DNA from 4 places in the Pseudomonas fulva genome. Region 1 is predicted to be linked to each of the others. Evidence: riboswitches for the same ligand, from Rfam matches in the RefSeq annotation. Region 1 holds a riboswitch; each other region holds the start of a gene.
What was found. Region 1 has a riboswitch for cobalamin ahead of cobW (cobalamin biosynthesis protein CobW). Riboswitches for the same ligand answer to the same signal wherever they lie in the genome.
Positions count from the first base shown of each region.

Region 2: it holds a riboswitch for cobalamin, as region 1 does, so the genes downstream of both, cobO (cob(I)yrinic acid a,c-diamide adenosyltransferase) here and cobW (cobalamin biosynthesis protein CobW) in region 1, are expected to answer to the same signal.
Region 3: it holds a riboswitch for cobalamin, as region 1 does, so the genes downstream of both, K8U54_RS06285 (TonB-dependent receptor domain-containing protein) here and cobW (cobalamin biosynthesis protein CobW) in region 1, are expected to answer to the same signal.
Region 4: it holds a riboswitch for cobalamin, as region 1 does, so the genes downstream of both, K8U54_RS23360 (ABC transporter substrate-binding protein) here and cobW (cobalamin biosynthesis protein CobW) in region 1, are expected to answer to the same signal.

Region 1 covers NZ_CP082928.1:2,162,391-2,170,124, reverse strand. The annotation lists gene K8U54_RS09735 (PAS domain-containing sensor histidine kinase) at 1-78, shown strand, start outside; gene K8U54_RS09730 (hypothetical protein) at 80-385, shown strand; gene cobM (precorrin-4 C(11)-methyltransferase) at 348-1,121, opposite strand; gene K8U54_RS09720 (cobalamin biosynthesis protein) at 1,196-1,603, opposite strand; gene K8U54_RS09715 (CbtA family protein) at 1,600-2,310, opposite strand; gene K8U54_RS09710 (CbtB domain-containing protein) at 2,321-2,506, opposite strand; cobalamin riboswitch at 2,602-2,803, opposite strand; cobalamin riboswitch at 2,900-3,089, shown strand; gene cobW (cobalamin biosynthesis protein CobW) at 3,188-4,237, shown strand; gene cobN (cobaltochelatase subunit CobN) at 4,250-7,734, shown strand, end outside.
Region 2 covers NZ_CP082928.1:4,720,713-4,728,446, reverse strand. The annotation lists gene cobD (threonine-phosphate decarboxylase CobD) at 1-475, opposite strand, end outside; gene cbiB (adenosylcobinamide-phosphate synthase CbiB) at 468-1,376, opposite strand; gene bluB (5,6-dimethylbenzimidazole synthase) at 1,389-2,039, opposite strand; gene K8U54_RS21800 (cobyrinate a,c-diamide synthase) at 2,036-3,361, opposite strand; gene cobO (cob(I)yrinic acid a,c-diamide adenosyltransferase) at 3,358-3,993, opposite strand; cobalamin riboswitch at 4,123-4,347, opposite strand; gene K8U54_RS21790 (C40 family peptidase) at 4,417-4,944, opposite strand; gene K8U54_RS21785 (C40 family peptidase) at 5,080-5,715, opposite strand; gene K8U54_RS21780 (NAD-dependent deacylase) at 5,770-6,549, opposite strand; gene K8U54_RS21775 (DNA-3-methyladenine glycosylase I) at 6,549-7,268, opposite strand; gene ttcA (tRNA 2-thiocytidine(32) synthetase TtcA) at 7,292-7,734, opposite strand, start outside.
Region 3 covers NZ_CP082928.1:1,384,627-1,392,360, forward strand. The annotation lists gene K8U54_RS06265 (DNA topoisomerase III) at 1-781, opposite strand, end outside; gene K8U54_RS06270 (exodeoxyribonuclease VII small subunit) at 921-1,163, shown strand; gene ispA ((2E,6E)-farnesyl diphosphate synthase) at 1,160-2,047, shown strand; gene dxs (1-deoxy-D-xylulose-5-phosphate synthase) at 2,165-4,066, shown strand; cobalamin riboswitch at 4,109-4,326, shown strand; gene K8U54_RS06285 (TonB-dependent receptor domain-containing protein) at 4,418-6,271, shown strand; gene K8U54_RS06290 (AI-2E family transporter) at 6,594-7,604, opposite strand; gene K8U54_RS06295 (helical backbone metal receptor) at 7,700-7,734, opposite strand, start outside.
Region 4 covers NZ_CP082928.1:5,052,160-5,059,893, reverse strand. The annotation lists gene K8U54_RS23385 (OprD family porin) at 1-111, opposite strand, end outside; gene K8U54_RS23380 (MFS transporter) at 108-1,322, opposite strand; gene K8U54_RS23375 (pseudoazurin) at 1,355-1,792, opposite strand; gene K8U54_RS23370 (ABC transporter ATP-binding protein) at 1,807-2,574, opposite strand; gene K8U54_RS23365 (FecCD family ABC transporter permease) at 2,571-3,605, opposite strand; gene K8U54_RS23360 (ABC transporter substrate-binding protein) at 3,602-4,609, opposite strand; cobalamin riboswitch at 4,776-4,971, opposite strand; gene K8U54_RS23355 (type B 50S ribosomal protein L31) at 5,225-5,485, shown strand; gene ykgO (type B 50S ribosomal protein L36) at 5,482-5,637, shown strand; gene K8U54_RS23345 (DUF971 domain-containing protein) at 5,986-6,279, opposite strand; gene K8U54_RS23340 (HEAT repeat domain-containing protein) at 6,276-7,256, opposite strand; gene K8U54_RS23335 (ABC transporter ATP-binding protein) at 7,253-7,734, opposite strand, start outside.

The sequences.
Region 1 (7,734 bases):
ATGGGCGGCAAGCTGAGCGTGAGCAATCAGCAAGGCGGGGCCTGTTTCCGTATCGAACTGCCGGTGGTCGCCAACTGATATGAGCAAATGGCTGGATACGCTGTATGCCTATTGCGCGGCTGTGCTGCAGGGTGATCAGCAACTGATCGTACGGCTGCGCGAGGCCGGTTTCGATTGCCATGAAGGGGCGTGGAGCTTTCATCTGCCCGCACTGCATGCCTGGTTGTTCGGCCAGCATGGGGCGCTCGATTACCCGACCTTCCTCAAGCAGCTGTACGCCAGCGACCTTAATGAGCGCCTTGCCCGTCAGGGCGCGCAGATCGCCATTGCCGACAACCGCGGCCAGGTCAGCGAGAGCCTGTATCGTCTGCAGCGCCTGTCCTGAACAGGTGGCGGTGGCCTTCGCGGTAGAGCGCCGAGTCGGCGAAGTCCTCCGCGCCCAGTACCTGGCCGACGAGAATCAGCGCGGTACGTTTGAAGCCCCTGGCGCTGACCTTCGCCTCGATATCCGCCAGGGTGCCGATCGCCCAGTCCTGATCCGGCCAGCTGGCGCGGTGCACCACCGCGATGGGGCAGTTGGCGCCGTAGTGCGGCAGCAGCTCGGTGACGATCTTTGCCAGGTGCTGAACGCCCAGGTGGATGGCCATGGTCGCGCCGTGGCGGGCGAGATCTTGCAGCTGCTCGCCGGCCGGCATCGGCGACTTACTGGCGTAGCGGGTGAGGATCACCGTCTGTGACACCTCGGGCAGCGTCAGCTCGCTTTCCAGCAGCGCCGCGCAGGCGGCCGTGGCCGTCACGCCGGGAATGATCTCGAAGGGGATGCCCAGCGCGCGCAGGTGACGAATCTGCTCGCCGATGGCGCCATACAGCGACGGGTCGCCGGAATGCACCCGCGCCACGTCCTCGCCACGGGCGTGGGCGGCGTGCAGCAGGGCGACGATTTCATCCAGGTACAATTCGGCGGTATTGATCACCTGATGGGCCTGGTGGCCGTCGAGCACCGCCCCGGGCACCAGCGAGCCGGCGTAGAGAATCACCGGGCAGCTGCGGATCAGGCGCTGACCCTTGACGGTGATCAGCTCGGGGTCGCCGGGGCCGGCGCCAATGAAGTAGACGGTCATGGGGTTCCTGAATATGGGTGGCGGCGTCTTGTATCGACCGATGAAAATCCCGGTGGCTCGACAGGGCGTGATCCCTACCCATCGACTCGGGCTACGGCCAGGGTGGCGGCAGCGCTCTTGCGCTTGGTTATCCACAGGCGAGCGGGTCGGCCGCTCAGCTGCTCGGCCAGGGCCAGGGCGCTGGCTTCGGCGACGCCTGGCGTGCCGGTCAGCTGCAACGCCTTGGCCGAGGTCTCGGTCAGGCGCCCATGGTAACCCGCCAGCACCTCGGCGGGCAGGAAGTGGATCGGCAGGTTCAGGTGCGCGGCCAGCAGCTGCAGGCCAGGTTCAGCCGCCTTGTGGGCGCTGCTGGCCAGGGCCGTCAGCTCGGCCGTGCTCGAGCCCTGCTCGGCCAGGGTGCTGTCGAGCAAGGCCAGCAGCTCATCGCGCGAGCACTCGCGCCGGCAACCCAGGCCGGCGACGAGGATGGGCCGTTCATTCACTGCGGCTGGCGCCCAGGGCCATGGAACCAGGCGGCAGTCAGGCCCAGGGCGGCCCAGAAAACCGCGTTGGTCAGCAGCGAGGCGAGGATGAACTGATGCTCCAGCGCTTCGGGCGCCAGGCTTTCATGGGCTTCAGGCTGCGGCGCGCCGAGCAGGTGGGGCAGGGCGAGAATCGCCACACCGAGAATGCGCAGCATCCCGTTGCCGCCGAATGCCAGCAGCGCCAGGCCGGCGGCGGTCGAGGCCGCGGTGCCGATCCACCAGTACTGGCGCAGCAGCAGGTCCGCCGCGGCAGTGCCTGGCAGTTCCGGCGGCAGGCCGCTGGAGGGTGCCAGTACGAAGGTGGCGAAACCCGCCAGGCCCCAGAGCAGGCCATGCCAGGTTTTCTCGGGGGCACGCAGAGTGAACAGACCGGCGAGCATCAGCGCGAAGCCGACGGCGACGACCAGGTTGCTCAGGCCTGTGGATAACAGGCGCTGCCAGCCGTCTTCCGGGGCCCAGGCTTCGCCGTCGTGGCTATGGCCGCTCGCGCCATGGTCGTGGGCTGCGGTGGCGTCATGGCTCTGTTCGATAACTGCCGGCTCAGCGATCTCAAAGCCTTCCGCCTGCAGGATCAAAGGGGTTACCCACAGGCTCTGCAGCAGGGTCAGCACGATGGCGGCGAGCAGGCCGGCGAACCCGGCGGTCCGGGCGATACGCTTGATCATTCTGGTGCCCTCAGTGGCAGGGGAACGCGGCGCTATGCCGGGTATCGTGAGCGGCGTTGTGCAGGGCTTCGACCTCGGAGAAGCCGGCGAAGAAGATCAGCACGGCGCCCAGCACGCAGCTGCCAACGGCGAGCAGGATACGTTGCGACAGGGGGAGCGCAGAGGCGCTGGAATCAGAAAGGACACTGCTGGACATGATCGTAGACCTCAGGGGTAAACGGCACAGCAGGACACGGCGAGACAGCCCGCACGAGCAGGCAGCGATCGGCGCGTGCCCGCCCACCGCGGGTTGCCAAACAGAGGATTCAGGCCGGTCTCCGGGCTCACGACGATCGCCTTGCGGCGATAGGGATCGGCCTTCCCATGCGTGTGCACAGTGGCCAAAACGATCCTGGCATTCGCTTACCGTTGCGGGGGCAGCGCCGGACTCTAACCGGCTTCCCGTTTCACCTCACGCGCGGCGGCGTGAGACACCTGAAACAACCGGGCAAGAACACCACGAAGCGGCCAGAGCGTCAATATGCTGCAGGTCGCGCCGCGATTGACCGTTACCCAGGCTCTGCGTAGCCTTGCGGTCTTCGAGGTTCTCCATGGGTCGCCATGGAGAGGAAACCTGTTCAGAAGGCTTCTAACAGGTTCAAGAGGGAACACGGATCGCCGTGGCTGCCCCCGCAACTGTAAGCAGCGAGTGCGTCGCCAATCGCCACTGGGAGACCGGGAAGGCCGGCCGCGTGCCATGACCTGCCAGCCAGGAGACCTGCCTCGATAACGCTTTCGACAACCGGGCGGGGTGATCCGGTGATGCCTTCGCGTGAGCCCTGCTCGTGCCTGCCATCCTATTGCCCGCTCGCCGTTTCTGCAGACGCCAGGGGCCACCATGAAAACGCTCGCCAAACTTCCCGTCACCATCGTCACCGGCTTTCTCGGTGCCGGTAAGACCACCTTGCTGCGCCACATGCTGGAAAACGCCGAGGGCCGGCGCATCGCGGTGATCGTCAACGAATTCGGCGAGCTGGGCATCGACGGTGAGATTCTCAAGCAGTGCTCCATCGGCTGCAGCGAGGAAGAAGCCAACGGCCGGGTTTATGAACTGGCCAACGGCTGCCTGTGCTGCACCGTGCAGGAAGAGTTCTTCCCGGTGATGCGCGAGCTGGTGGAGCGCCGCGGCGATCTCGACCATATCCTCATCGAAACCAGCGGCCTGGCCCTGCCCAAGCCTCTGGTGCAGGCCTTCAACTGGCCGGAAATCCGCAACGCCTGCACCGTCGATGCGGTGATCACCGTGGTCGACAGCCCGGCCGTGGCAACCGGCACCTTCGCCGCCTTCCCCGATCAGGTCGATGCCCAGCGCAAGCTCGACCCCAACCTCGATCACGAATCGCCGCTGCACGAGCTGTTCGCCGACCAACTGGCCAGCGCCGACCTGGTGATCCTCAACAAGGCCGACCTGCTCGATGCCGAGGCGCTGGCCGCGGTGCGCGCCGAAGTGGCCGAGGAGCTGCCGCCGGCGGTCAAGGTGGTCGAGGCCCATGGCGGCTCGCTGCCGCTCGATGTGCTGCTGGGCCTGAACAGCGAGACCGAGCTGCATATCGAGGGCCGTCGCACCCACCACGACGATGAAGACGACGATCACGATCACGACGAATTCGACTCGTTCCACGTGGAACTACCGGAAGCACACGAGGCGCGCCTGTTGAACGCCCTGAAAGAGGTCGTCGGCAAACACGGCATTCTGCGCGTGAAAGGCTTCGTCGCCGTGCCGAACAAGCCCATGCGATTGCTGCTGCAGGGCGTTGGTCAACGCTTCGACAAGCACTTCGACCGCGCCTGGAAGCCCGATGAAGCGCGGGTGACCCGCCTGATCGTGATCGGCCAGGAACTCGATCACACGGCCATCACGGCCGAGCTGAAAGCGGCGCTGGCGTAACCGGCGCCCGTCATGCACCTGCTGCGTACCCAGCCCGGCCAGTCGCTGCCGGCCGACAGCATCGCCGACCTCGGCCAGACCCCCGCCGAGCTGGTGGTGCTGTGCACCGGTGATTCGCACCTGTCGTTGCTGGCCGAAGTCGCCCGCCATCTGCCCGAGGATTACCCCAGCCTGCGCCTGGCCAGCCCGGCGCAGCTGGGCAACAACGCCTCGGTGGACTTCTATGTCGAGCAGGTGCTCCGGCACGCCAAGGTGATCATGATTTCCGTGCACGGCGGCGTCAGCTACTGGCGCTACGGCATCGAGCGGCTGGTGGAGCTGGCAGGGCAGGGCAAGACGCTGATCCTGGTGCCGGGTTGCGATAACCCCGACCCCGAGCTCACGGCGCTGGGCAACGTGACCGCCGACGATGCCGAACGCCTGTGGCAGTACCTGCGCCAGGGCGGTGTGGATAACGCGCGGCAGTTCTTCAACTGCATCGCCGACCGTTACCTGGGCCGGGACTACGGCTGGCAGCCGCCGCACCCGCTGCCGCGGGTTGGCCTCTATCACCCGCGTATCGGCAATGCCTCGCTGCAGGACTGGCGCGGCGACTGGCGAGCGGATGCACCGGTTGCCGCCTTGCTGTTCTATCGCACCCATGTGCAGGCGGCCAACACCGCCTTCGTCGATACCTTCTGCCAGCGCCTGCAGGCCCAGGGCCTCAACCCGCTGCCCATCGCGGTGGCCAGCCTCAAGGAGGCGGCCTGCCTGGCCCAGGTCGAGGACTGGCTCGACGACGCGGGCGCCAGTCTGATCATCAACACCACCGGCTTCGCCCAGTCCAACCCGGAGTCGCCCCAGGCGCGGCCATTCCGCCGTGACGTGCCAGTGCTGCAGGCGCTCTGCGCGCTGGACAGCGAAGAACAATGGCAGGGCAACGCCCAGGGCCTCGGCCCCCGTGACCTGGCCATGCATATCGCGCTGCCGGAGCTGGATGGCCGCCTGATCACCCGGCCCATCAGCTTCAAGGGCCTGGCCTGGCGCAGCGAACGCAGCCAGAGCGATGTGGTTTGTTACCGCGCGCACCTGCCGGGCATGGATTTCGTCGCCGAACTGGCGCGCCGTCAGGCTGACCTGCAGCGCCTGCCGGCTGTGGATAAACGCATCGCCCTGGTACTGGCCAACTATCCGACCCGTGATGGCCGTATCGGCAACGGCGTCGGTCTGGATACGCCAGCGGCGGCGCTGAATATCCTCCGGGCCCTGCAAGCCCGGGGCTACCCGGTCGAGGGCCTGCCGGCCAGCGGCACCGCGCTGATTCATGGGCTGCTCGGTGGCGTGACCAACGACCTCGACAACCTCGACCTGCGGGCCTGTGCGCAGAGCCTGGCGCTGGACGACTACCAGCGCTTCTTTGCCGCCCTGCCCGAGGCCAATCGCCAGGCGGTGCTGGAACGCTGGGGCGCGCCGGAGAACGACCCGATGTTCCGCGCAGGCCGGCTGATGATCGCCGGCCTGCGTTTCGGCCTGACCTTCGTCGGCATCCAGCCGGCACGGGGTTATCAGGTCGATGCCGCAGCGGTCTACCACGACCCGGATCTGGTGCCGCCCCACGGCTACCTGGCCTTCTATTGCTGGATGCGCCACGTATACGGGGCCAACGCGGTGATCCACGTCGGCAAGCACGGCAACCTGGAATGGCTGCCGGGCAAGAGCGTCGGGCTGTCCGAACGCTGCTGGCCGACTGCGATCCTCGGTGCGCTGCCGAATATCTACCCCTTTATCGTCAACGACCCCGGCGAAGGTGCCCAGGCCAAGCGCCGCACCCAGGCGGTGATCATCGACCACCTGATGCCGCCGCTGACCCGCGCCGAGAGCTACGGCCCGCTGCGCGATCTGGAGCGCCTGGCCGACGAATACTACGACGCCAGCCAGCTCGACCTGCGCCGCGCCGCCGAGCTGCGCGGCGAGATCCTGCAGAAGGTGCGCGAGGCCAGCCTCGACCGTGAGCTGGGCCTGCAGCTCAACGACGACCCTGCCAGCTGGCTGCCGCAGCTCGACGCTTACCTGTGCGACCTCAAGGAATCGCAGATTCGCGATGGCCTGCATGTGTTTGGCGAGTCGCCAGCCGGGCAACTGCGCCGTGACACCCTGCTGGCGCTGCTGCGCATTCCACGTGGCGACGGGCAGGGCGGCAATGCCAGCCTGCTGCGTGCCTTGGCCAGCGACTTGGCACTCGATTTCGATCCCCTCGATTGCGAGATGGCGGCGCCGTGGAGCGGCCCGCGTCCTGACGTTCTGACTGGGCTGAGCGACGAGCCCTGGCGCAGTTTCGGTGACACCCGCGAGCGCCTTGAGCTGCTGGGCCTGCAGCTGATCGACGGTGGCGAATCAGTCGGCCCGCTCAGCGCAGCCGTATTGCACAACCTGCGCAGCCATATCGCCCCGCTGCTGGACGCCTGTGGTGATGCCGAAATGCGCGGCCTGCTCGATGCCCTGGATGGCCGCTTCGTGCCCTCCGGCCCGAGTGGTGCACCGAGTCGTGGGCGCCTCGACGTACTGCCGACCGGGCGCAATTTCTATTCCGTGGACGTACGCAACCTGCCCACGCCGACCGCCTGGCGCCTTGGCGTGCAGGCGGCGGATCGCCTGCTCGAACGTCACCTGCAGGATGAAGGCGACCACCTGCGCCAGCTCGGCCTGTCGGTGTGGGGCACCGCGACCATGCGCACCGGCGGCGACGATATCGCCCAGGCCATGGCCCTGATGGGCGTACGCCCGGTGTGGCAGGCCGGCAGTGGGCGGGTCGAGCGTTTCGAGGTGCTGCCCCTGGAGCAGCTCGGCCGCCCGCGGGTCGACGTGACCCTGCGGGTGTCCGGCTTCTTCCGTGATGCCTTCGCCAACCTGATCCGCCTGTTCGACGACGCCGTGCAGGCGGTCGCCGATCTGGACGAGGCGCCGGACATGAACCCGCTGTCTGCCCGGGTCTGGCAGGAAGCCCTGGCGCTGCAGGACGGCGGGCTGGACGAACTCGAGGCACGGCGTCAGGCCGGCTGGAGAATCTTCGGCTCCAAGCCGGGCGCCTATGGCGCGGGCGTGCAGAACGCCATCGAAGAGCGCCTGTGGGAAAACCGCGCGGATCTGGCCGAGGTGTACCTGAACTGGGGCGGCTACGCCTATGGCAAGGGCGTCGAGGGCGCGCCGGCCCGCGAGCAGTTCGCCGAGCGCCTGGAGCGCATGCAGGCGGTGCTGCATAACCAGGACAACCGCGAACACGACATCCTCGATTCCAACGATTACTACCAATTCCAGGGCGGCATGCTGGCGGCGGTGGAAACCCTGTGCGGCGCCAGGGTGGCCAGCTACTTCGGTGACAACAGCCAGCCCGACACCCCGCGCATCCGCACCCTCAAGCAGGAGCTGGGGCGCGTGGTGCGCGCTCGTGCGGCCAACCCGAAGTGGATCGAGGGCATGAAGCGCCACGGCTACAAGGGCGCCTTCGAACTGGCCGCGAC
Region 2 (7,734 bases), 2.6 Mb from region 1:
AGCCGCCCCGCTCGGCCAGGCGCGCATGCCAGGCATACAGCTGCTCGGGAGAAAAGCGCCGCCCGGTGGGGTTGTTGGGGTTGACCAGCAGCAGCACGTCGAGGCGCTCCAGCGCCCGGTTGACGCCGGCCTCGCTGATCTCCAGCACCCGGTGCCCTTCGCGTTGCCAGGCCGCCGCATGCTCGGCATAGGCCGGCGACACGATGCCGATCCGTGCCTCGCGACGCAGCCGCGGCAGGCACTGGATCGCCGCCTGGGAGCCGGCCACCGGCAGCAGCCCGGCGGCGCCGTAATAGGCGCCGGCGGCGGCTTCCAGGCCATCGTCCTGCTCCGGCAGGCGATTCCAGACCTGCGCCGGAATCTCCGTCAGCGGCAGGCCGTAGGGCGCCACGCCGGTGGACAGGTCCAGCCAGTCGCTCAGGGGAATGCCATGGCGCAGCGCCGCCTTGCGCAACCGTCCGCCATGCTCAAGCAAGGCACACCTCCACGGTCAGCATCAGCAGCAACCAGAGCAGTACCCCGCCCCATACCAGGTTCATCGCCCGTTCGATATCCCGCGCCCTTGGTGGCGGCCCTTCACCCAGCTCGGGGCGCGGGTGCAACTCGCCGTGATAGACCGCCGCGCCGCCAAGGCTGACGCCCAACGCCCCGGCTCCCGCGGCCATCACCGGCCCGGCGTTGGGGCTGTCCCACTGCGGCGCCTGGCGCTGCCAGCAGCGCATCGCCAGGGCGCTACGGCCCAGTACGGCATAGGTCAACGCCACCAGCCGGGCCGGCACATAATTGAGCAGGTCATCGATCTTCGCGGCGGCCCAGCCGAAGCGCTCGAAACGCGCGTTGCGATAGCCCCACATGGCGTCCAGGGTGTTGCTCAGGCGGTACAGCACCACGCCCGGCGCCCCGGCGACGAGAAACCAGAACAGCGCGGCGAACACCGCGTCGCTGCCGTTTTCCAGCACCGACTCGGTACCGGCACGGGCCACGCCGGTGGCATCCAGGTCCTCGGTGCGGCGGCTGACCATGTAGCCGACCCGCTGGCGGGCCAGCGGCAGATCACCCAGGCGCAGCGCCTGGGCCACCGGCTGGGCGTGTTCATCCAGGCTGCGCAGCCCGAGGGCGGCGTACAGGGCGAGGATCTGCACCAGCCAACCGACCCATGGCAGCTGCACCAACAGCAGGGTGAGCAGCGTCAACGGCAGCACCGCCAGGCACCAGGCGCTCACACCGTGGCTGCGCCAGCCGCCACCGGACGGGTTGAAACGCTGCTCCAGGCGGTTGGCGAGCTTGCCGAAGCCCACCAACGGGTGCCAGCGCTTCGGCTCGCCGAGGGCGGCATCCAGGGTCACGCCCGCGACGGCGCTGAGGATCAGGCTCATGGACGGCTCTCGTTATTCATGCTGATCCCAGCGATCCTCAAACAGCAACTCATGCAGCGGCCGCACCTGTGCCCAGCCTTCCTGGACCAGCATCGGCGCCGGGTAGAAGGCCTGCACCGGCCCCAGGCAGAGCACCGCGACCGGCTTGCTGCCCGGCGGCATGGCCAGCAGCTCGGCCAGTGCGGCGGGGTCGAACAGCGATACCCAGCCCATGCCGAGGCCTTCGGCGCGGGCTGCCAGCCACAGGTTCTGGATGGCGCAGGACAGCGACGCCATGTCCATTTCCGGCAAGGTGCGCCGGCCGAAGACATGGGCGTCACGGCCCTCCATCAAGGCGGCCACCAGCACTTCGGCGCAGTCGCGAACGCCCTCGACCTTCAGGCGCATGAATTCATCGGAGCGCTCGCCCAGGGCCTCGGCGGTCAGCTGACGCTCGCGTTCGACCAACTGATAGATGTCCTCACGCAACGCCGGCCGGGTGATGCGGATAAAGCGCCACGGCTGCATCAGGCCGACACTGGGCGCCTGGTGCGCCGCCTCGAGCAACCGGGCGAGCAGTTCGGGCGCCACCTCGCCGCCGCTGAAATGGCGCATGTCGCGGCGCTCGGCGATGGCGCGGTAGACCGCGGCGCGCTCTTCGGCGCTGAAGGCGTGCTCGCTCATGGCCGCAGCAACGCCGCGGCGGCCGTCGGGTTCGACGGCAGATAGAAGTGGATATAAGAGGCGGTCAGGCGGCCGATCCGAAATACCGCCTCGCTGACCGGTTTGTCATTCGGACAATCGCCCAGGACCAGCGGCTGCGGCCCCGACTCCAGGCGCGAATGGTGGTAGCTGTGCCCACGCAGCACGCCCTCGGGCAGTGCCACGCGCTGCAAGGCCAGGGCGACCAGGCGCTTCTGCATCTGTGCATGGCCAGGCACCAGGCCGGCCAGTTCGGCGCGCTCGCCGGCGACGTCGCTCAGCGACTCGAGCAGGTACAGCATGCCGCCGCATTCGGCGAGCAGCGGCTTGCCGGCCTGCTGGTGCGCCCTGATGGCGTCGATCATCGGTCGATTGCCGCTCAGTGCCTGCAGGTGCAGTTCCGGGTAGCCGCCGGGCAGATAGAGGCTGTCCACCGCGGGTAGCGCTTCGTCCGCCAGCGGGCTGAAGCACACCAGGGTCGCGCCCATGCGCTCGAGCAGATCGAGATTGGCCTGGTAGATGAAGGCGAAGGATGCATCATGGGCCACGCCAATACGCACGCCTTCCAGAAGCGGTTCCAGTGGCGCCAGCGCGGGCGCCGCGAAGCTCACCGGCGGTGGCAGGGTGAGGGTCGCGGTCTGCTCGAGGGCATCGGCCGCGCTATCCAGGCGCACATCCAGGTCGGCCAGCTCGGCGGCCTGCACCAGGCCAAGGTGCCGGCTTGGCAACTCGATGGCCGCACTGCGCGGCAACGAGCCGTACCAGCGGATCGAGGCCGGCAGGCTGTCACGGATCAGGTCGTTATGGCGACCTGGATTGACCCGGTTGCCGAGCACGCCGGAGAAGGGCAGGTCCGGCTGGTAGCTGGCCAGGCCGACGGCCAGGGCGCCGAAGGTCTGGGCCATGGCCGAGCCGTCGATCACGCCAAGCACCGGCACGCCGAAACGACGCGCCAGGTCAGCTGCCGACGGCGAGCCGTCGAACAGCCCCATCACGCCTTCGATGAGAATCAGATCGGCCTCGCCCGCCGCTTCCCAGAGCAGACGCCGGCTCTCGGCCTCGCCGACCATCCACAGGTCCAGCTGGTAGACCGGGTTGCCACTGGCACGGGAGAGGATCATCGGGTCGAGAAAATCCGGCCCGCACTTGAACACCCGCACCCGCTTGCCCTGCCGGGTATGCAGGCGCGCCAGGGCGGCGGTGACGGTGGTCTTGCCCTGCCCCGAAGCGGGCGCGGCGATCACCAGGGCCGGGCAGCGCCGTGGCGCCCCAGGCTCGGCGTAAAGCGCGTCTACCGTGCTCAAAATTCCACGCCCTTCTGCGCCTTTACACCGGCCTTGAAGGCGTGTTTGACCAGGGTCATTTCGGTCACCGTATCGGCGGCCTCGAGCAACGCCGGCGGTGCGCCGCGGCCGGTGACCACCACGTGCTGCAGCTCCGGGCGCGACTCGATATCGCGCAGCACCAGATCCACATCCAGGTAGCCGTGCTTGAGGGCGATATTCAGCTCGTCCAGCACCACCAGGGCGATCTGCGGATCGTTCAGCAGGTGCCTGGCAACATCCCAGGCCAGGCGGGCCTTCTCGATGTCACGCTGGCGATCCTGGGTATCCCAGGTGTAGCCCTCGCCCATCACGTGGTAGCTGACTTCATCGGGAAAGCGGCGGAAGAAGTGCTCTTCGCCGGTGGCCATGCCGCCCTTGATGAACTGCACCACGCCCACCTTCAAGCCATGGCCCAGGGCCCGGGCGACCATACCGAAGGCCGAGCTGCTCTTGCCCTTGCCATTGCCGCTGTGCACCAGCAGCAAGCCGTATTCGTCCTGGGCCTGGGCGATCCTTTCGTCCATCAGCGCCTTCTTGCGCGCCATGCGGGCGTTATGGCGCGCGTCGCGCTCGGCCGATTCGCGGCTGGGGGATGGGGTCGATTCGCTCATGGGATCTCCTCGGCGCCAGCAAGCTCGCGCGGTTCGAGCACGTATGGGTGCTCGACGATAAAAACGATCACGCAGGAGCAGGCAGGGGCTGGCCCAGGGGCCGCGCACCGGCCGCGCCCACCGCGCAACCTAGGGAAAAAGCGACAGGCCGGTCTCCGGGCTTGCGAGCGCGCGTCCCTTGGGACACAGCGACCAACGCGCCTTCCCGTATCAGCGATACAGTGGCCAGAAGCGTGGTTGGACTCGTTTACCGTTGCGGGGGCAGCGTCGGCATTGCTCGCTTGGCAGCAGCGCACCGACTTCCCAGTTTCACCCCTGGCCGCGACCAGGGGCACCTGAAGCAGGCCGCAAAGGGTAAGGACTGACGGCATGAGCGTCAATCGCAGAGTCGCTTGTGTCGCGCGGCCTCGCGCGACGGCGTGCTCAGGGATGGCTGGCCAGTTCCACCGGAAAGACCCGCTTGGCTTCGATGTAGGTGCGCTGCCAGTAGCTGTTGCCAAGGCTGTCCAGGCGCACCGTGCCACCTGACGATGGCGCATGCACGAAGCGCCCTTCGCCGACGTAGATGCCGGCATGGCTGACCTGACGCCCACCATTGGTGGCGAAGAACACCAGATCGCCACTGCGCAGGGAGTCCCGGCCGATGGTCGGCGCACGCATGCTGATCAGCTCGCGGGTCGAGCGCGGCAGTCTGATGCCGGCGGCGTCACGGTACACGTAGCCGATCAGCCCGCTGCAATCGAAACCGCTGTCCGGCGTATTGCCGCCGTAACGATAGGGCGTGCCCACCAGGCCCAGCGCGCGGAACAGCACATCGTCCGCGCCCCCCTGGTAAACACCGGGTGCAGGCATGACCACGACGGGTTGCGGGGCAGGTACGGGCGCTCGGCTGGAACAGGCACTGAGCAGTGCTGCGAGCAGAAGGAAGGCGACGCGGATGGTGGCAGTCATGGACGGACGATCCTGGAGCCTGAATGCGCCCTACTCTGCCGTGTCCACAACCGCAGTGCAAGCTTTAGCTTTACACTGCAGTCGCTTGAAAACATTCGAATTGTTACCCGAGCATTCTGACCGGGCAACTCCTCATCAGTGTTGAGAGGCCAAATGCTCGGTCGGTGCCAATGCCAGAACGCGCTTGGCTTCGATGAAGGTGCGCTTCCAATAGCCATCGTCCAGGCTGTCGATACGCACGCCGCCGCTGCGACGGCTGGAGGAATGGATGAACTGATCGTCGCCCAGGTAGATGCCGGCGTGGCTGACGCGGCCGCGACCGGCCGTGCTGAAGAACACCAGATCACCCGGCTTCAGGGCCTTGCGATCGACCAGTGGCGCATCGATGTTGATCATGTCGCGCGTCGAGCGCGGCAGCTCCATCCCCAGTTCCTCGCGGAACAGGTACCCGATGAAGCCGCTGCAATCGAAGCCGGTTTTCACCGAGGTACCACCGAAGCGGTAGCGCGTGCCGATCAGGGAAATACCCTTTTCCAGAACGCTGTCCGCCAGTTGCGGCAACGCATAAGGCGCATGATTGGCGAAATCGACGACAGCGTCGTCTTCGCCGGCATCCTTGAGCTCCACGACAGGCGCAGCGACCACCGGCCTGGCAGGCAATGAAGCCTGGGCCTGAGGCGTATCGATCTGGGGTTGCGAGGTGTGGTTAGCGCAGGCGGCGAGAACCAGTGTGAGTGCGAGAGGCACGAGGGGTGCGAAGCGTTTGCGCATGGGCACGACCGTGGCATGAAAAATGAACAGCCGCGACTATGCCCGCGAACGGGCTCATTTGCAAATATTATGAGCAGCAATGTGACTCAGTAGTTCCGGGAAAACATCTAAGGCCCGTTCTTCCAGCCGCAAGTCAACCCATTCACTGACCCTGGTCTGCGACAAATTGACCTCCACCGTCACGCCTCCCGACCGGCGCGCTTGCAGCAGCGGCTCGGCTATATAAGGAAAGCTGGCGCTGGTGCCGGCACTGATCACCAGATCGAAACCCTTCGCCAACTGCCGTCGTAGACGCTCCAGGGCTGTGGACGGCAACATTTCCCCAAACAACGTCACCGGTGGGCGCAGCACACCGCCGCAGCTCGCGCACAGCGGTGGTAGCGGCCGCTGCAGATGCTCGGCCAACCGCTCGTCGGTTTGTCCGCATCGCTGGCAATAAAGCGGCGCCAATTCTCCGTGAATCTCGATCAGACGGTCCAGGGGGCTGCCGGCCAGGCGGTGGTATCCGTCGATATTCTGGGTCAGCACCCAGCACTCGGGCTTGATGGCCTGCAGTTCGGCGATCGCCTGGTGGCCGGCGTTCGGCTCGGCGCCCAGGCAGGCGCTGCCAAGCTGCGCCAGGTACTTCCAGCACAGCGCCGGATCGCCGCGCAGCATCTCGCCGGACATGGCCACCTCGATCGGCACGCCGTCATCGGTGTGGTCGTTGTAGAGGCCACCGATGCCGCGGTAGGTGGGCAAGCCGGAATCGGCGGAAATCCCTGCCCCGGTGATGATCAGGATGCGCTGCGCATCGATGAACGCCGACACCAGTCGCTGCAGCTGCGGCCGCATCAATGGTTGACCGTGTGGGCCAGCATCACCGAAAGCTGGCACAGGGGCCGACCACTTTCCGCATGCCACTGATTGAATGCTGCCTGAACCGCTGCGCGGTCTCGCTGGCTATTAGGCACCTTGTCGACGATCTTCTGCGCCTTGAGGGCGGCGACCATGTCATCGCTGGGGATGAAGGTGTCCTTGCCGACCATGCGCAGAAAGCGCGGCGCGGAAAGCCCGCCGAGCTGGGTGCCCTGCTTGGCCAGCCAGTGCCAGAGGCCGACGATATCGGTCACCGGCCAGTCGGCGATCAGCGCGCCAAAGGCGAAGCCGGGCTTGGGCGCGGCGGCCTTTCCCACAGCCGCCGGGCCGGTGAGCGCACCGTGCTCCACATCAAGAATGAACTGCGCATTGCGCGGCACGCTCTTGAGCTTACCCAGGTGGCGAATCAGCCGGGCATCCTGCATCAGTCGCTCCAGGCGCTCACCACCCATCAGCACGACCTTTTCCGGGTCGAAGCCGAAGAACACCTCCTCGAAGGCCGGCCACTTGGCGTCGACCAGGCTGTGCTTGAGGCCGGCCCTGAAGATGCGCAGGCTCATGATCGACAGGTAGCGATCGTTACCCAGCGCGCGCAGCTTCTTGTCCGAAACCGGCTGCGGCAGACGCGCCTCGAGCGCCTCGACCGAGCCGAAGCGGTTCACGCAGTACTCATGCAGCCATCGATAATCATGCATCGCTTGTGGTCAGCCCTCGAAAATTACAGGTTCATCACATTGAGAAAACGCGGCGTGGCCTGCTCGTCGATCTTCAGGCTGGTGAAATCGAACAGGTTGCGGTCAGCCAGCTGCGAAGGCACCACGTTCTGCAGGGCGCGGAACATGATTTCGGTACGGCCCGGCGACTTGCGCTCCCACTCCTGCAGCATGTCCTTGACCACCTGGCGCTGCAGGTTTTCCTGGGAGCCGCACAGGTTGCACGGGATGATCGGAAATTCCTTGAGCGTGCTGTAGGCCTCGATATCCGCCTCGCTGCAATAGGCCAGCGGGCGAATCACCACGTTGCGACCGTCGTCGGCACGCAGCTTGGGCGGCATGGCCTTGAGGGTGCCACCGTAGAACATGTTGAGAAAGAAGGTCTCGAGGATGTCGTCCCGGTGGTGACCGAGGGCCATCTTGGTCGCGCCGATCTCGTCGGCGAAGG
Region 3 (7,734 bases), 780 kb from region 1:
CCTGCATGGCTTCGGCGGCGCGCTGCGCCACTTGCTGTTTCAGGCAGCGGCCCTGCTCGTCGCAATCGTCCTGGGGCGCGCGCCACCCGGCGGTGAACGGCGTGTCATTGCCATCGAGCGTCACCTCGATGGCCCAGAACGGCACCGGCACGAAATCGGCGATGCTGCGATCCCGGTCCACCACCAGGCGCAGGGTCGGCGTCTGCACGCGACCGACCGGCAGCACGCCCTGATAACCGGACTTGCGCCCCAGCAAGGTGAACAGTCGGCTCATGTTCATGCCGATCAGCCAGTCGGCCCGCGAGCGGCCGAGCGCCGACTGATAGAGGTTGTAGGTGCTGGCGCCCGGCTTGAGCGCCGCCAGGGCCTTGCGGATCGAGGCGTCATCCAGCGCCGATAGCCACAACCGCTGGATCGGCCCGCGGTAGCGGCAGTGGTCGAGCAACTCGCGGGCGATCATTTCGCCCTCGCGGTCGGCGTCGGTGGCGATCACCAGTTCGCTGGCTTCGCCGAGCAGGCGCTTGACCGCCTTGAACTGCGCGGCGGTCTTGGGCTTGATGCGCATCTTCCACTGCTGCGGGACGATCGGCAGGTCATCCAGCACCCAGCGTTTGTAGCGCGCATCGTAGGCATCCGGCGGCGCCGTCTCGAGCAGATGGCCGATGCACCAGGTCACCGTCACGCCGTTGCCCAGCCAGCAGCCGTCACCGCGCCGCGTGGCACCGAGCACGCTGGCGATGTCTTTGGCTTGGGACGGCTTTTCACAGAGAAACAGGCGCATCGGCTAAGGCCAGCAGGAAATGAATAGCGGCAAGAATACTGTATACCCATCCAAATCGCCCACTCGCGCTGATTTGCTCACGAAAGAGCCCTCTGCTAGTGTCGCGGCGACCGCGAACCCCGCCTGAGACCTGCTGACCATGGCCCGCAAGAAAGCCGCGCTCGACTTCGAGCAATCCCTCACCGAACTGCAAACCATTGTCGAGCGCCTGGAAAACGGCGAGCTGTCGCTGGAGGAGTCGCTGAGCGCCTTCGAGCAGGGCATCGGCCTGACCCGCGAATGCCAGGCCGCCTTGACCCAGGCCGAGCAGAAGGTACAGATCCTCCTGGAGCGCGACGGCGCCCTGGAAGCGGCGCCCTTCGAAACGGACGAGCCGCTATGATCGCCGCCTACCAGGCGCGCTGCCAGAAACAGGTCGACGCCGCCCTCGAACCGCTGTTCACCGCGCCACGTGCCGAGCTCGAGCGCCTGTATGCGGCCATGCGCTACAGCGTGTTCAACGGTGGCAAGCGGGTGCGCCCGCTGCTCGCCTATGCCGCCTGCGAAGCCCTCGGCGGCAGCGCGCAGCAGGCCGATGGCGCCGCCTGCGCGGTGGAGCTGATCCATGCCTATTCCCTGGTGCACGACGACCTGCCGGCCATGGACGACGACGACCTGCGTCGCGGCCAACCGACCACCCATATCGCCTTCGACGAAGCCACCGCGATTCTTGCCGGCGATGGCTTGCAGAGCCTGGCCTTCGCCGTGCTCGCCAGCACAGCGCACAACCCGCAGAGCGCCGAGATTCGCCTGAGCATGTTCCAGGCCCTGGCCGATGCGGCAGGCCCGGCCGGCATGGTCGGTGGCCAGGCCATCGACCTCGGCTCGGTGGGCCAGCAATTGCAGCAACCGGCACTGGAAACCATGCATCGCCACAAGACCGGTGCGCTGATCGAAGCCAGCGTGCGCCTCGGCGCCCTGGCCAGCGGTCGTGCCGATGAACAAGCCCTGGCGGCGCTTAGCACCTACGCCCGTGCCGTTGGCCTGGCCTTCCAGGTGCAGGACGACATCCTCGACGTGGAAAGCGATACCGCGACCCTGGGCAAGACCCAGGGCAAGGACCAGGCGAACGACAAGCCCACCTACCCCGCTCTGCTCGGCATGGCCGCGGCCAAGGCCTACGCCCTGGAACTGCGCGACCAGGCGCTGCAAGCGCTGCAGCCGTTCAGTGATGCCGCCGAACCGTTGCGCGAGCTGGCGCGTTATATCGTCGAACGGCGCAACTGAACCGCTGTCTATCTGACATCGCTGCTGCGGCAACCACGCCCAAGTCCTCCCTTGGGCTAGGGTCATCGCATCAGGTAGACTGCCCCACTATTTTGAATTCCTATAACGACTCGCCTGATGCCGACGACTTTCCACGAGATTCCCCGCGAACGCCCGCTGACGCCGCTGCTCGACCGCGCCAACACGCCGGATGAGTTGCGCCGCCTTGGCGAAGCCGAGCTGGAAACCCTGGCGGATGAACTGCGCCAGTACCTGCTCTACACGGTCGGCCAGACCGGCGGGCATTTCGGTGCCGGCCTCGGGGTGATCGAGCTGACCGTCGCCCTGCACTACGTCTTCGATACGCCCGACGACCGCCTGGTGTGGGACGTCGGCCATCAGGCCTACCCGCACAAGATCCTCACCGGCCGCCGCGAGCGCATGGGCACCCTGCGCCAGAAGGACGGCATCGCTGCCTTCCCGCGTCGCTCGGAAAGCGAGTACGACACCTTTGGCGTCGGTCATTCCAGCACCTCGATCAGCGCCGCACTGGGCATGGCCATCGCCGCCCAGCGCCAGGGCAGCAAGCGCAAGTCGGTGGCGGTGATCGGCGACGGCGCGCTGACCGCCGGCATGGCCTTCGAAGCGCTCAACCACGCTGCCGACGTGAAGGCCAACATGCTGGTGGTACTCAACGACAACGACATGTCGATCTCCAAGAACGTCGGCGGTCTGTCCAACTACCTGGCCAAGATTCTCTCCAGCCGCACCTACGCCAACGTGCGCGAAGGCAGCAAGAAGGTGCTGTCCAAGCTGCCCGGCGCCTGGGAAATCGCCCGCAAGACCGAAGAGCACGCCAAGGGCATGCTGGTCTCCGGCACCCTGTTCGAAGAGCTGGGCTGGAACTACATCGGCCCCATCGACGGCCACGACCTGCCGACCCTGCTGGCCACCCTGCGCAACATGCGCGACCTGGAGGGCCTGCAGTTCCTCCACGTGGTCACCAAGAAGGGCAAGGGCTTCGCGCCAGCCGAGGTCGACCCGATCGTCTACCACGCCATTACCAAGCTGGAGCCGATCAACGCGCCGGCCAAGGTGAAGGCGCCGTCCGGCCCGAAATACTCCAGCGTGTTCGGCCAGTGGCTGTGCGAGATGGCCGCCCATGACGAACGCCTGATGGCGGTCACCCCGGCCATGAAGGAAGGCTCGGACCTGGTGGCCTTCAGCGAACGCCACCCGGATCGATACTTCGACGTGGCCATCGCCGAGCAGCACGCGGTGACGCTGGCCGCCGGCATGGCCTGTGAAGGCGCCAAGCCGGTGGTGGCGATCTACTCGACCTTCCTGCAGCGCGCCTACGACCAGCTGATCCACGATGTCGCGGTGCAGAACCTCGACGTGCTGTTCGCCATCGACCGCGCCGGCCTGGTCGGCGAAGACGGCCCGACCCACGCGGGCAGCTTCGACCTCTCTTACCTGCGCTGCATCCCCGGCATGCTGATCATGACGCCGAGCGATGAGAACGAGCTGCACCACATGCTCACCACCGGCTACCAGTTCACTGGCCCGGCGGCGGTGCGTTACCCCCGCGGCAGCGGCCCGAACGCCACCATCGACCGCGAACTCACGCCGCTGCCGATCGGCAAGGGCGTGGTGCGTCGCCAGGGCGCCGGCGTGGCCCTGCTGGTGTTCGGTGTGCAGCTGAGTGAGGCCCTGCGCGTCGGCGAAACCCTGGACGCCACGGTGGTCGACATGCGCTTCGTCAAACCCCTCGACGAAGCGCTGGTCAGCGAACTGGCCGCCAGCCACGACCTGCTGGTGACCATCGAGGAAAACAGCGTGATGGGCGGCGCCGGCAGCGCCGTCAGCGAATTCCTCGCCAGCCAGGGCACGCTCAAGCCGATGCTGCACCTGGGCCTGCCCGACAGCTATGTCGAGCACGCCCGTCCCGACCAGATGCTCGCCGAGTGCGGCCTGGACGAAGCCGGCATCGAAGCGGCCGTGCGTCAGCGTCTTGAGAAAGGCTCAAGCAGAGCCTGACCGACTTGCTTGTATTTCATGCAGTCACCTTCTAAGGTACGCCTCGTTCACCTCCTGCCAGGTGCCCGCGGCGCTGCCACGCCGCGCGTTAAACGGGAAGTCGGTGCGCTCGCTACGCGCGCCAAGCCGATGCTGCCCCCGCAACGGTAATCGACCGCAATCAGCCGATTGCACAGCCGCTCAACCGCCACTGGGCCTACCGGGAAGGCGAGCGGTTGCCGGTCGAAAGCCCGGATACCGGCCTTGCAGGACGAGACGCGTGTTGCGGAGGGCACCACCGTCAGGCGTCAGCGTGCGCTGCGCTTGCGCTCGCCCTCCTCGAAAGTCTGCCGACCTGCGAGGACACCCACCATGAAACAGCTTCACCTGATGCTCGCCTGCGCCCTGTCGCCAGGCCTGGCACTCGCGGCCACCACGAGCTACGACGAGGCGCTCAAGCTCTCGGAGACCGTGGTAACCGGCAACCGAGACGTGCAGCCGCGCGAACAGAGCAGCACGCCCACCACGGTATTCACCCGCGCCGACATCGAGCGCCTGCAGCCCGGCAGCGTGCTCGACCTGCTGAGCCGGGTGCCGGGGGTGCAGGTGACCCGCGCCGGTGGCCGCGGCAGCACCAGTGGCCTGTACATTCGCGGCACCAAGACCGCACAGAGCCTGGTGCTGGTCGACGGCCAGCGCATCGGCTCGGCCTCTGCTGGTGGCGCGCCGCTGGAATACCTGAATGTCGAGCAGATCGAACGTGTCGAGGTGTTGCGCGGCTCACGCTCGGCCATTCACGGTGCCGATGCGATTGGCGGTGTGGTGCAGATTTTCACCCGTCGGGCTACGGGCGAAGGGCTCAACCCGCGCCTGCGCGTCGGCTATGGGTCGAACCACAGCTGGGAACGCAGCCTGGGCCTGTCCGGTGGCGATGCCGACACTCGTTTCAACCTCGGCCTGAGCGCCGACGACACCCGCGGCATCAATCGCACCCATGCCCCCGTGGCGCCGGACAGCGACCGCGACGCCTACCGCAACAACGCCTTGAGCGCCAACCTCAGCCACCGTTTCAGCGAAACGCTGGAAGCCGGCTTCAGCGTGCTCGACCAGCGCGGCGAGAGCGAATACGACGGTGGCTGGGAAGGCGCCTACCCGTACGCCGACTATCAGCTGACCAGCTACTCCGGGTTCCTCGACGCCCAGTTGCTGCCTGACTGGAAAAGCCGCCTGGAAGTCGGCCACAGCGAGAACCGCTCCGTCGAGCGTTTCGATGACGTGCCCGCCAGCAGCCCCTTCAACACCTACCGCGACAGCCTGGCCTGGCTCAACACCCTCGACCTGGGCAACGGCCACAGCCTGCTGCTCGGCGCCGATGGCTACCAGGAACGGCTCAACAGCAATACCGCCTACGCCGAGGACAGCCGCTGGAACCACGCCCTGCTCGCGCAGCACCGTTACCGCGGCGAGCGCTTCAATACCGAACTGGGCCTGCGCCACGAGAAGAACCAACAGTTCGGCAGCGCCAACACGGTAAGCGCGGCCCTGGGTTACCAGCTCGATGCGCGCAACGAGCTGATCTTCTCCTACGCAGAGGGCTTCCGCGCGCCGACTTTCAACGACCTCTACTGGCCAGGTGGCGGCAACCCGGACCTGCAGCCGGAGACCTCCAAATCCTACGAGTTGCAGTGGCGCAGCCAGGTAGCCGAGCGCACGGCGCTGCAAGCCTCGGTGTACCGTACCGACCTGCGTGATGCGATCAGCGGCTGGCCCGCCGAGAACCTCGACAAGGCGCGCATCAACGGCTTCGAAGGCAGCCTGCAGCATGAACTGCTGGGCTGGCAGGCCGCCCTCGGCCTGAGCCTGATCGATCCGCGCGACCGCAGCACCGGCAAGCTATTGAATCGCCGCGCCAAGCGCACCCTGAGCCTGGACATGGATCGCCAGTTCGGCGACTGGTCATTCGGCGCCACCTGGCAGGCGGTCAGCCGTACCTACGACGACGTCGACAATCAGCGCGGGATCGCCGGCCATGGGCTGCTTGGCCTGCGCGGCAACTGGCAGGCGACACCGGAGCTGGCGCTGGGCCTGAAGGTGGACAACGTGCTGGACAAAGGTTACGGCCGCGCCCAGTACAGTCATGGAAGCTGGCCCGTGACGAACTACAGCGAATACCGCGAGGAAGGCCGCACGGCCCTGCTGTCACTGACCTGGGCCCCGGCCCTCTGAGGACCGTTCACGCACTTGTCCACTGGCAAACCCGAATCCGTATCCCGATGAATTGGCGGCAGAGTGGCGGAAGCGGCCGTTCCCCTATCCTGTGGGAACGGGCCATGCCCGTGATTTTTCGCGGGCATGGACTGGGCGCCCCCGCCCGCTCCCACAGGTACCGCATCGATTGCCGCTTTTGCCTTTCTGCCATCACTGCTCGTGGCGCCTCGTCGAAGAGCATGGAGGCCTGAGTCAGTAAGTGGCCCGCAAGCGGCACCTACCCGGTCGATGGATCACCCCGATCCGTTTAGACGCTGCGGGGGCGATCCAGCCGACATGATCACACCCAGCCCTGTGCCTTGAGCTCGCTCTTCACGTAGGCGTAGTAGACCGGCGCGGCCACCAGCCCGGCGATGCCGAAGGCGGCCTCGAACACCAGCATCACCAGCAACAGCTCCCAGGCCCGCGCCTTGATCTGCCCACCGACGATGCGTGCGTTGAGGAAGTATTCGACCTTGTGGATGACGATCAGATAGGCCAGTGCGCCCAGCGCCACCCAGATGGACAGCGACAGGCCGACCACGAAGATCGCGGTGTTGGAGATCAGGTTGCCGACCACCGGCAACAGGCCGGCCACGAAGGTGATCGCGATCAGCGTCTTGGTCAGCGGCAGGTGCACGTCGAACAGCGGCAGCACGCCCATCAGGAAGATGCCGGTGAAGGTGGTGTTGAGCAGGGAAATCTTGATCTGCGCGAAGACGATATTGCGAAACGCCTCGACGAAGCGCTGCACGCGGGTCAGCAGCGCGCCGGCCAGGGGCTTGAGCTGATCAGGCTCGGGCACGCTCTGCAGGGCGATCACCGCGCCGAGGATCATGCCGATCAGCACGGTGACGAACATGTGCACGGCGCCCTTGCCGAGCAGTTGCAGCTCGCTGATGTGCCCGCGCAGCCAGTCGTGCAGCGCGACGCGGATATCGTCGACGTTGGCCGGCAAATAGGCCACCAGCGCTTCGGGCAACTGCTCGCGGGCGCGGTCGACCACGCCGAGCAGCTTGCCCATCATCCGCCCCGGGTTGTTGAGCTCGTGCATCAGCAATGAGAAGGCGCCGGCGAAGAGCAGCCCGAGCACGGCGATCACCAGCACGCTGAGCACGCCAACCGCCAGCACACGGCCCATATGACCCGCCAGCAGACGCTGCATCGGCCGCGCCAGGCGGTTGACCAGTTCGAACACCAGCAGACCGGCCAGCAGGCTGGGCAGCAGTTTCAGGGGAAAGACCAGCAGGAGCGCGGCACCAACGATCAAGGCGCTGGCAGGGGAAAACCAGGGGGATACGGGGGCTTTCATAACGTCTGCAATGAACCGGAAGGCGTCCAATCTGCCAGTTGGCGGCGCGCTTTACCAGTGTCATCGCACACCCCGAGTGCAAGCCTTGACGGCGATCACCTGGCCGTCGCCAGCACCTCGCAAAGCCGGG
Region 4 (7,734 bases), 2.5 Mb from region 1:
GGCGTCGCCGATAAAGCCGGCGCTTTTCGCCTGCTCGTCGCCAGCTGCCAGTGCCTGGGGTGAAACGCAGCATGCCGTTACGGCAAGCAAACCTAGATACGACCTGTTCACGATTGCTCCTTGATTGAACCCATATGCCAGCAAAGGCTGACTGCTGCCGCCATGCCGATGCCCATCAATGCCCACCACAACAGTTGTGGCGGCGCCTGATCGGCCGGCAGGAAGCGGCCGATCAACACGTTGCTGAGCAGCGCGACCAAGCCGCCCACACCCGCGAAGAATCCGTAATAGGCCGCCAGTTGGCCGCGTTTGGCGTAATGGGGCACATGGGCCGAGAGCAGCGGCAGCACCAGCAGGCTGCCGAGGCTGAACAGCGCAGCCATGAGCTGCACGGCCAGCTGCGCGCCGAACAGGCTGACCAGCGGCTCGGCCAGCAGGCCGTAGCTGGCCGCCATCAGCGCCAGGCCTGCGCCCATGCCCTGCCCTTCGCTGATCCAGCGTTGGCGCAGGCTGCTGACGGGCATCTGCAGCAGCACACCGACCACGGCGGTGATCACGAACACCCGGGTGATCCACTCCTGACCGCCGCCATAGGCGTGGCTATAGGCCGGCACCGCCAGGTACAACGGGTGAAACAGCAGCGGATAGGCGGCGGCCAGCAAGGCGAAGCGCAGGAACGGCCATTGCCGGAGCATGTCCAGGCACTGGCGCAGCATGGTCACCGGTTCTTCGCCCGAGAGCAGATCCTTGAGCGGCAGGAAGCGCCACTGCACCAGCGTCATCACCCCGAACAGCGCCGCCGATACGCTGCCGGTCACCGAAAAATCCACGCTGATGAACAGCAGGCCAGCCAGCGGCCCGAGCAGCATGCCGGCGGTGCTAGCCATGTTGTGCAGGGCGAACGCCTGCTTGCGCCGCTGTGCGTCCTGGCATTCGTCCGCCAGATAGGCCTGGGCGCAGGGGGTGAACAGCGCGCCGGCGAAACCGCTCAGGCAGGCGGCCAGCAGCAGCACCGTAAGGCTCTCGGAAAAGCCGAACACAGCGAACCCGACACAACGCACCGCGCAGCCGATCAGAATGGCGCGCCGGTACCCGATGCGATCGCCCAGCAAGCCACCGAGCAGGAACAGCCCCTGCTGGCTGAACACACGGATGCCGAGCACCAGGCCCACGGCCCAGCCGGCCAGGCCGAGGTTCTCGCTGAGGTGCCCGGCCAGGTACGGCATCAGCATGTAGAAGCCGAAGTTGAACGTCAGCCCATTGAGGATCAGCACGCGCGCTGCCGGCGACAGCGAGCCCAGGGTGGTCAGGACAGGGGGCATCAGGGCACGACACTCATCGAAGGAAGGGGCATTCAGTATGCCGAATCGGCCTGTTCGAGGATCTGCTCGAAGCGCTGCCTGGCCCGGGTCGGCAGCGACGCCGGAATCTGCACCGCGCTGCTCGGGCGCTCGCCAACCTGAATCAGCATCACCATGCCCATGGCCAGGTGCGGAATGCACTGGATGCCGTAGAAGCCCGGCACCTCGAACGTCACCTCGACTTCCTCGTTGATCCTGCCCTTGAACGGCTCGGCGCCTTCGGGCAGGAAGCCTGGCAGGCTGGCGGCATTGTGGCTCGGCTGGGTGGCGATGAACTTGACCCTATCCCCTGGCGCGATGGCCAGGTAATCGGGCTCGTAGACCATGGCCCCGCCAGCGCTGCGGTTGAGCATTTTCACTTCGTGCACCTCGGCCAGGGCCGCGGTGCAGAACAGGGTCGTCAGAAGCGTGATGGCGTAGCGAATGGGCATGGAAACCGTCCGTGTCAGGCAGGATGAAAACGCAGCACCCGGGCGCCATCTTCCGGGTCGGTCAGGTAGCGGGCGCGCACCCCGAAGGTGTCGCGCAGGCGTTCGGTGGTGAGCACTTCGCCGGGCTCGCCCAGTGCCACCAGGCGGCCATGTTCCATGACCCCGAGGCGGTCGCATTCCAGGGCCTGGTTGAGATCGTGCAGGGCGATGAGGGTGGTGACCGGCAGCGCGCGCACCAGGTTGAGGATCGACAGCTGATGCTGGATGTCCAGGTGGTTGGTCGGCTCGTCGAGCAGCAGCACCTGGGGTTGCTGGGCCAGCGCCCGGGCGATGTGCACGCGCTGGCGCTCACCGCCGGACAGGGTGCTCCAGGCATGCTCGTGCATGTGGGCCATGTCCACGTCGGCCAGGGCCTGCATGACGATGCGCTCGTCATCGTCCGACCACGGCTGCAGCGCCGACAACCAGGGCGTGCGCCCCAGTTCGACGGCGTCGCGCACCGTCACCGCGTCGCTGGTATCGGCCTGTTGCTCGACGAACGCCAGCTGCCGGGCCACGTCGCGGCGGCCCAGGCTCGCCAGCGGCCTGCCATCGAGCTGCACCTGGCCATTGCCCGGCGCACGAATGCCGGAGAGCAGCTTGAGCAGGGTCGATTTGCCCGAGCCGTTGGGCCCGATCAGCCCCAGGGTTTCGCCCCGGCGCACCTCGAGGTCGACCCCCGCCACGATCGCCCTGCCCTTTACCGACCAGCCCAGGTCGCTGCACTGCAACACGGTGCTCATCGCGCTCGCCTCCCGCGCACCAGAATCACCGCGAACGCCGGCGCGCCGACCAGAGCGGTGACCACGCCGATCGGCAGCACCTGGCCATTGATCGCCGTGCGCGACAGCACATCGGCGGCGATCAGGAACACCGCACCGATCAGTGCCGAGACCGGCACCAGCCGGCCATGCCGCGCACCGACCAGCAGCCGCGCGGCGTGGGGGATCACCAGGCCGACGAAACCGATGGAGCCGACGATCGACACCATCACCGCCGTGACCAGGGCGGTGCAGGCGATCAAGGTGGCCTGTACCCGGCGCACCGGCACGCCCAGGGAGGCCGCCGACTCGGCGCCGAAGGTGAAGGCGTCCAGCGCCCGGGTGTGCCAGGCGACCAGCAGGACCCCGGCCAGCGCCATGGGCACGGCCAGCAGTACGTCCTGCCAGTCGACCCCGCTGAGGTTGCCGAGCAGCCAGAACATGATGCCGCGGGCCTGCTCGGCGCTGGCCGACTTGGTGATCAGAAACGAGGTCAGCGCATTGAACAGCTGGGAACCGGCGATACCGGCCAGAATGATCTGAGCACTGCCGCTGATCGCCCCGCCACCCGCAGCACGGGCCAGCAGCGCGACCAGGGCGAAGGCGGCGACCGCGCCGAGAAAGGCGCCCATGGACAGCGTCAGCATGCCGGCGCCCAAGCCGAGCAATGCCACGGAAACCGCGCCGGTCGAGGCGCCGGCAGATATACCCAGCAGGTAGGGATCGGCCAGGGGGTTGCGCAGCAATGCCTGCAGCACCACGCCGGACACCGCCAGCCCGGCCCCGCAGCTGGCAGCGACCAGGGCGCGGGTCAGGCGGTAATTCCAGACGATGCCCTCATCGATCGGGTCGAGCACGAAGCCTGCCGCGAACAGCTTGTTGGCCAGCACCTGGAACACCACCGAGGGCGCAATGCGGGTTTCGCCCAGGGCGACTCCGGCGATCACCGCCACACCAAGAAGCAGCAGGCAGGCGATGGTCAGCAGGAACAGGCGAGAACTGCGCGCGATCATTGGAATTCGTCAACGGCCTTGGCGAGGGTTTCGATGCCGGTGATCATCCGCAGCGAGGCCTGCATGCCATCGGCGTCGATGATCACGATGCGCCCGTTCTTGACGGCGTCCATGTGCTTGGCGACCGGGTCGTTGCGCAGGAACTCGAGCTTCTTCTCCACGTCGTCGGCGGGAAAGCGGCGACGGTCCATGCGCGCCAGCACCAGCACCGTGGGATTGGCCTTGGCCAGGGTTTCCCAGCCGACGCTCGGCCACTCCTCGCTGGACTCGACCACGTTGCGCAGCCCCAGGGACTTCATCATGTAGTCGGCCACGCCCTTCTGGCCAGCCACGTACGGGTCCAGATCCATGTCCGGGCTGGAGAACCAGAACAGCGCGGAAATATCCTGGGCCTGGCGCTGCTCGGCACCGGCCACCGCCGCGGCCAGGCGCTTCTGCAGGTCGGCGACCAGGGCGTCGCCCTTGTCCTGCACGTCGAAGATCTGCGCCAGCTGGTTGATGCTCTTGTACAGGCTGTCGATCTGGAACGGCTGCAGGCGGGTGCCGTCTGCGCCGACCAGGTTGTCCTTGCCTTCGCAGTCGGTCGGCATGATGTAGGTGGGAATGTTCAGGTCGTGGAATTGCTTGCGCGTACCCACCACGCCCTGCTCGCCCACCATCCACTCGAACTGCACCGCTACCAGGCCCGGGCGCTTGCCGATCACCGATTCGAAGCTTGGGTCGTTGTCGGCCAGGCGCGGCACCTTGGCATTCTGCTCCTCGAATTCGGGCAACACGTGGCTGAACCACAGCGAGGTGCCGGCCAGGCGTTCGCCCAGGCCCAGGGAATAAAGGATTTCGGTACCTGCCTGGCCGATGGTCACGGCGTTGCCGGGGCTTTTTGCGAACGTTAGCGACTGGCCGCAGTTTTCCAGGGTGAGCGGGTATTGGGTCGGGCCGGCGGCATGGGCCATGGAAGACAGCGCCAGGGCGGCGCCGATGACGGCAAGGCGTGGTACGAACATGCGGGTGATCTCCTAATCAACAAATACGCATAACGGCAGTGCGTAGGCTGGAGAACACATCACGCTGCGCGACCATGGCCGCACCTGTCCCTTGCGGGAAGTGATCACGGATGCCCCTCCCGGACACCCCGCCGGCGGTTCGATTACTGGCCCTGCCCGCAGAAGCGGAATCAGACCCATGCCGGCAGGTCTCCTGACTGGTACGTCCATGCAGCGCGGCGGCCTTCCCGGAAGCGATTCCAGTGACACGAATGCAGCGCTGCTCGGTACCTACAGTTGCGGGGGCAGTTCCGTTTGGCCACCAGAGGCGGCGACGGATTCCCTATTAATTCCTCGCGGAAACCGGCGGCGGCATCTTAAACGATTAAGTGATCCGCCTGCAGCGCTTTGCCGCAGTTTCCGTTCACCGACTGCAATCGGATCCAGCCAAGCCCACGCAGTGCCCTGCGCAAAAGCGCGGCCATTATTGTTACAACATAACATTTTAGCAAGCCGAATCAGCTCTTGATGCCCGGCCACGCATGGCCCCTGAAATTATCGACCCAGAACTTGCAATGGGAATCATAATCAACAACACTATAAATGTTATCTTATAACGTAATTATCGGAGCTCTCATGAAACCAGGTATTCACCCCACCTATCGCCCTGTTCTGTTCCACGACGTCGCTGCTGACGCCTACTGGTTGATCGGCTCGACGGTCGACACCGACAAGACTCGTCAACACAGCGATGGCAACACCTATCCCTACGTCACCCTGGACGTGTCCAGCGCCTCCCATCCCATCTATACCGGCCAGCAGCGCCAGGTCACCAGCGAAGGCCGTGTGGCTGGCTTCAACAAGCGCTTTGCAGGCTTCGCAGGAGCCAAGGCATGAAAGTAGTCGCCTCGCTTAAACAGGCCAAGTTGCGTCATCGCGACTGCCAGATCGTCAAACGTCGCGGCCGCATCTACGTGATCTGCAAGACCGAGCCGCGCTTCAAGTGCGTGCAGGGCCGGCCCAAGCCACAACGCAAGAACAAGGGATAAGTGCCTGCATCGCCATCGCGGCGCGATTGCAGCCATCTTTCCAAGGCCGCGTCGCAACAAGCACTCGCCGCAGGGCGCGGCTACAGTATCGAGGCGTGTGCAAAATCGACGGTTCGACACCATGCCGGTAGGAGCGTCGCCCTCGGCGCGAATGCGATGGTGGCCGTTCTCAACATCTGCGGCGCGACAACCATTCGCCCGCAAGCAGGCTCCTACAGTATCGAGGAGCCTGCAATATCGACGGTTCGACGCCATGTCGGTAGGAGCATCGCCCTCGGCGCGAAGCGATTTTCGGTCATCCCGCAGATGGCACCGCGACGACCAGGCCATGCGACAAGCATGGCCAACTCAACCTGCCACCTCCCCCAGCTCACGCAAATAACGCCAGGGATAGATACCGCGGTCGTGACCATCGTCGAACATCAGTTGCACACCATAGCCCTGGGCATGGATCGCCGTGATGCGTATGCCATCCGGCACCACATCGATACGCTGCGCCAACCGGGCCGCCCGGCATTTCGAGCATGGGCACGCAGCACGCAGGCGGCCATGGCCGAGCACCAGAACCTGCCCTTGCCCCCAATCCACGGTCAGCGTGGCTTGTGTGGCACTGTTGCGTACTGCGACGGGCGCCTGGTTCATGCTTTTTGCAGGCGCAACTGGCCGATGGCGATCCGCACGGCCTTGCGCACTTCCGGGTCGGCATCGTGCTCGACAGCCAGCAGTGCGGGCAGTGCCTGATCGTCGCCCAGTTCGCCAAGCGCCAGCGCGGACTCCTTGCGCAGGTTGCTGATGGCGTGCCCGAGCAATTCCACCAGCCCGTCATGCGCCGCTGCGAAGCGCAAGCGACCGAGCGAGCGCACCGCGCGCAGGCGCACCTGCCAGTAGCTGTCGCTCAGCGCCTCCAGCAGCGCGGGGCCGGCCGTCGCCTGGCCGACCTTACCCAGCGTGGTGGCTGCTTCTTCGCGCACCTGCCATTCACGATCCTTGAGCGCCGCCTTTAGAGCCGGCAGCACGCTGTCGTCGCTGGCCAGGCCCAAAGCGCCGGTTGCCGCACGGCGTACTTCGGTATCGCTATCGTCACTGGCCAGGCGCGCCAACAGGGGCAAGGCATCGCTTTGCTTGAGCCAGCCAAGAATGCCCACCGCCTCGCGACGCACGAAGGCATCGCTATCCTGCAGCGCCGCAACAGCGGTGGGTACGCTGTCGATCAGGCGCAACTCACGCAAGGCACGCAACGCGCTGGCGCGTACGAAGGCGTCGGCATGAACGGCCCAGGGCAACACCACACGGCCCGCCTCAGCGCTCTTCAGTTCGCTGAGGCTCTGCGCCGCCGCGCCGCGTACCCGGGCGTCGGCATCGGTCAGCGCCGCACAGAGCGCGTCGACCACCTCGGGCTCCTCCCAGGCTTCCAGCAGCCGCGCCGCTTCGGCCCGCACATCGGCAGAGCTGTCCCGGGTCAGCGCCTGGGTCAACCAGGGCAACGCCTCTGGTTCTTCCAGGTCGGCCAGTTCGATCAGAGCGATGCGTCGCACCCCGGCGTCGCCATCCTGCAGGCGCGGCAGCAGGTCGAGAATGTCGGGGTTGTCGGTGCTTATATCGTTGTTCGGGTTGGTCATAGCGCTACTCGCAATGGCGGATGTTCGGTAGGCAGGCCGAGCGGCGTCAGGCGCGGCAGCTCACGGCCTTCTTCATGGCGCAGCAATTCCAGACAGTGGCGCTTGAGTTGCACGAAGTCGGGACTGGTCAACAGGCCGGCGTGGCGTGGGCGACGGAAGTCCAGGCGCAAGTCTTCGATAAAGCGGCCCGGTCGCGGGCTCATCACCAAAATGCGATCGGCCAGGAACAGGGCTTCGTCGATGTCATGGGTGACGAACACCACCGTGGTGCGAACCCGGCCCCAGATATCCAACAACAACTCCTGCATCTTGCTGCGCGTCTGGGCGTCCAGGGCACCGAAGGGCTCGTCCATCAACAGCAGGCGTGGCCGGTTGATCAGCACCCGGGCGATTTCGGCGCGCTGCTGCATGCCGCCGGAGAGCTGATTGGGCCAGCGCGAGGCGAAATCCTGCAGGCCAACCAGGCCGAGGAATTCCC